2 regions of the Paenibacillus sp. FSL H3-0310 genome follow, and region 2 is predicted to be linked to the other one. Evidence: riboswitches for the same ligand, from Rfam matches in the RefSeq annotation. Region 2 holds a riboswitch; the other holds the start of a gene.
The links. A riboswitch is a leader RNA that binds a small molecule or an ion and turns the genes downstream of it on or off. The one in region 2 is predicted to bind preQ1.

Region 1: another riboswitch for preQ1. It lies ahead of MHH63_RS26150 (queuosine precursor transporter); the one in region 2 lies ahead of queF (preQ(1) synthase).

The regions. Positions count from the first base shown of each region.
Region 1 is NZ_JBBODC010000003.1:2,621-5,008, reverse strand. It holds gene MHH63_RS26155 (AMP-binding protein) at 1-96, opposite strand, end outside; gene MHH63_RS26150 (queuosine precursor transporter) at 374-1,087, opposite strand; PreQ1 riboswitch class I at 1,098-1,143, opposite strand; gene MHH63_RS26145 (methyl-accepting chemotaxis protein) at 1,509-2,388, shown strand, end outside.
Region 2 is NZ_JBBODC010000001.1:2,566,223-2,568,610, reverse strand. It holds gene MHH63_RS11670 (6-pyruvoyl trahydropterin synthase family protein) at 1-249, opposite strand, end outside; gene queC (7-cyano-7-deazaguanine synthase QueC) at 249-911, opposite strand; gene queF (preQ(1) synthase) at 941-1,414, opposite strand; PreQ1 riboswitch class I at 1,578-1,621, opposite strand; gene MHH63_RS11655 (hypothetical protein) at 1,934-2,269, shown strand; gene murB (UDP-N-acetylmuramate dehydrogenase) at 2,334-2,388, opposite strand, start outside.

The DNA of each region.
Region 1 (2,388 bases), on a different contig from region 2:
TAATGTGGCATAGGTATGACTTGCTTGGTCATGGGTTAAGGCAATGCTGTCGGGCTGCTGTGCTGCATGACGCAGTATAGGAACTACTAGATTCATCCTGATCACACCTGTTCGTAATTTCTGTGACTACCGATTATATACATTCTCTTCAATCGGACTGCCCCGCAAGTCCAGCCCAAACTAAAGGATATGTGATAAGCGCCATCGCAGGCGCTCCTGTTAAACTAACCCGCTAGAATTGCTACGATAGCTTATTTTAGCTTTATATTATTTTTATGTACACATCTTTCATGTAACGATTAAGTCCATCTTACAACGAAAAAACAGCCAGCACGCATCGATTATGATCGGTACGCGCTGGCTGTATTGTTGTTTAGTCCTTCTTTTGAACGGATGATGGTGAACCCTCTTCAGCAAAAGTAAAGGTTCGGGCGATATATAAGATAGGTGTGCTTACTGCGGTTAGTAAGAACTTCGCTAGATAAGTCGTAAGCAAAATTTCAAGCCATACATTCCAGTCATACAAGCCCGCAAACGCAATGGTACAGAAAATAAGTGTATCCACAAAGGAGCTAATCATCGTACTACCGTTGGAACGAATCCACAGCTGACTTGAGGTGCTGTAATATTTACGAATCCAAGAGTACAACCGAACATCTAGGAACTGACTAATGAAGTAAGCAGTAAGACTACCCAAAGCTAGTCGAGGCATCAGCCCAAAAATCGTCTCCAAAGAAGACTGAGCGATATCGGTCTCCTGCGGCTTAAATACTAATACCATCTGCATAATGACAGTAGTCATAAGCAAGGTGAAGAAACCAAACCAGACCGCTTTACGTGCTTCCGCTCTTCCGTACTTCTCATTAAGTAAATCGCTGGTCATATATAAAGTGACATACATCGTATTTCCGAGTGTCATCACAATATCAAATGGCATAGCAATCGTCTTAGCTACCTGAATGTTAGCAATTACAGTAGCAATACCTACCCAGGCATACATTCCACTTTTCCCGAACAAGCGGTAACAGAGTAGAAAAAAAGCAAAATTGACAATAACAAATAAAACTCCCCACAGCAAATTAAACATATTACTGAAATTCCTCCTAGTTTTGTTTACGCGGGATGGTTACGAACCGCGGCTTACAATATTAAATTTTCGGAACAAAACATTAATACTCTATCACAATAGCGCTTAACAATCCATAAAAATAATATTCTTATATGAAATTGGTAGTTCCATTTCTTTTTTTTCGCCAATTATCTAAAATAGTCAGCAATAATTCATTTTTTTCAGAAAAAAATGCTCTATAGGACAAAACTTTCACTATTCATCCAGAGGTTAATTCTATAGAATAGTATCAAACACCTTATTCCCGATCCATTTAGTAGAAATATGACATAACTATGGAATATATCTCGGGTCGCCAATTTCCAGCAGTTGGCATGGAGTATCTAGTGAAGACCAAAAAGAAATGACCTCACCGTCCATAAAAAAAGGAGAGAACGATATGTTTCGTATCAAGCATTCGATCAGTCGCAAATTTACGCGTTTATTATTTGTTGTTCTGTTGCTCACGTCTCTTTTGTTAAGCACCAGCTTCTATTTTATCTCTATCAGTATCTTCAACAGCTATGTTATGCCGCAGATTAACAAAATCCTTACTGCCGCTGCTCAGGACGTATATAAGAATCTCAACGTAATGCACGCCCAGCAAACCCTAAATAAGAACGATCAGTCTGCCACCAATCTCGAGTTCTATTTTCAGGAAAAGAGGAAACAACATGGAGTGGAAACCATTTTTCTGGTCAATCTGAAGGGAAAAGAAGCTGAGATTCTATCCGCAGATCACGATGCAAAATTGCAACGGGCAGAAAGTGTCACCGTATCCTCTGCAATGCAACAAGCCTCTAAAGGAAAAACTGGACTAAGCGATACATATAGCGACGCACATGGTATACATAAAACAGCTTATATCGGTATTCCCGGAAGTACGATGGTTATCGGTGTAAGCAGTGACGTAAGCTTCATTCAAGAAAAAACAGACAGTATTCTATGGACAAGTGCCGGAATCACACTTCTGACGTTGATCATCGGCCTAACTGGTGCATGGTTCATGAGTGTGCGTATAACACGTCCAATCTCAAAACTGGCAGCTTATAGTGCCCGGCTCGCAGAGGGAGATTTCACCGAAGAATTATCAGTTAAAGGAAATGACGAAGTTGCACAGTTGTCCGTAAGCTTCCAAGCGATGACCCAACGCCTGAAAGAAATGATTGGACATGTACTGGTAACCTCTAATACTGTCGTTGCGGATTCCAACTCTTTAAAAGAACGTGTTGAGGTTCTCAATGATATGGCGGAACACTCCAGCTCATCGGTAGTAGAAA
Region 2 (2,388 bases):
ATTTCCCATGGCAAGAAAAGCGTGATCTAAACGATCTACAAGGCTTTGTTGTACTGTCATTTTGATATCGCTGAAATCAATGACGAAACCTTCATCCGAGTGGCCTTCCGCGGCCATAGGTTTGCCCTTAAGCACTACTTCGAGCTTATAAGTATGTCCGTGCAGATTGCTGCATTTCCCTTTGTGTCCCACTAACTGGTGTGCCGCATCGAACGTAAATATTTTGCAGACTGAAACCTCGTTAAGCATTAAGAACCGGCCTCCATTCTCTCCGCCTCATATTGCTCAAGACCACGCTGACGCAATAGACAGGCTGGACAAGTACCGCAGCCACTGCCAATAATACCGTTGTAACAGGTCAGTGTGTGTTCGCGAACATAATCAAAATACCCCAGTGCATCGGCCATTTTCCACGTTTCTTTTTTATCCAGCCACATTAGGGGAGTGTGGATCGCAAACTCATAGTCCATAGATAAGTTCAGCGTAACATTCAATGATTTCACAAAAACATCACGGCAGTCCGGATAACCGCTAAAGTCCGTTTGGCAAACCCCAGTGACGATATGGGAGTACCCCAGTTGTTTAGCTAATATTGCGGCAAAAGATAAAAACAACAAATTCCGTCCATCGACGAAAGTACTTGGAAGCTCATCTCCTTCACCAGCCAGAATATCTATATCCTGACGGGTAAGTGCATTGGGTGCCAGCTGATTGAGCAGCCCCAGATCAAGAATATGCTGTTTTACATTAAACTTAGCTGCTATCTCTGTTGCAACTTCGATTTCAGCCGCATGACGTTGACTATAGTTGAAGGTAACTACCTGCACTTCCTCATACTGCTGCAATGCCCAAACCAGGCAAGTGGTGCTATCTTGTCCGCCGCTGAATACGACGAGTGCTTTTTTGTTCATATGAATCTCTCCTTATCACAAGTTGGAATTTAGCGGTTGTCCACTTTTTCTGGATAGAGGTCGTGATTGATTAAGCGGTGTTCCGCCATCGCCTCATACTTCGTACCCGGTCTTCCATAGTTGCAATAAGGATCAATTGAAATGCCTCCGCGCGGAGTGAACTTGCCCCATACCTCAATGTAACGCGGATCCATCAGTGAGATCAGATCATTCATAATAATGTTGACACAGTCCTCATGGAAATCACCATGGTTGCGGAAGCTAAACAGATACAGCTTTAATGATTTGGATTCCACCATTTTTTGTTCAGGAATATACGAAATATACAGCGTGGCAAAATCCGGCTGACCCGTTACAGGACACAAGCTAGTGAACTCAGGGCAGTTGAATTTAACAAAATAATCACGCCCGGGATGTTTGTTATCAAACACCTCCAGAATGTCTGGATCATAACCAAACTTGTACTGTGTTCCCTGATTACCAAGCAAAGTAACTTCTTGCATTTCCTCTTTCAATCTTCCTTCTGACACGACAAAAAACCCCTCTCTTTTCCTTCGGCCTTGGCCGGTAATGGAAAGAAGAACGAGATTTCGAAAACTTGGCTCCACTAAGAAGAAACGGAAGCAACGTCCGGATAAAGGACAGCAACCGCTTGTACTGTTTAATATATTCTTAGTTTTTTATAGAGGGAGTTCGCGAACCTCTCCTGCACAACTTTAGCGCAGACTTCTTCTTAAAGCATATTGCGTCTTGAACTATACCATGGGTAGCCCGCTCCTGACAAGTTCTACTCTTTACTGTTACCTTATATAGATCAGCAAATAACTCCAGATTAACGTGGATAGACCTGCGTATGTAGAGATTAGGAAGCTCAAAAACCACGGCAATTTGATCGCGGATTTCTTTTTAATTACATGAACTATTCATACAGTTAATTAAGATGTGGCAAAAAAAAGGATTCAAATCCTAAGAAAAGGGTAACTTATTCATAATAATCTTCGAGCTAAGGGTGGGAGCATTTTATGGAACAAAGTATACAGCAGCTTATGGATTGGCTTAACAATCATTTAAATGAAACAATCGCTATTGAAAAGAAAGAACTTCGTGATTTGGATAAAGTTCATTTCAATTTAGAGTCCGTAGATTTCCGGAGTGCAGATGACGTAATTGATGAATATCTTGGAAGTGCACTGATATTAAGAGGTTTCGGCAGCACACTTAACGCCGATGGTGAACTGGTATCCCTGCCACAATCCACTTATGATTTAGCTGTTGAAGGTCTTCAAATCGTAGACTTAGCCGACCGCAAGGCAGAAATAACTACGGACAGAGCTAATTACACCCTTTCAGTAGATTAAACGAACATGATTATGATAAGCAAAAAGAGCCCACAGCGATCTGCGGGCTCTTTTTGCTTATCATTTATTCTTCTCCAATGATCTCCACTTCAGTTTCAAGCTCTACACCGAATTTATCC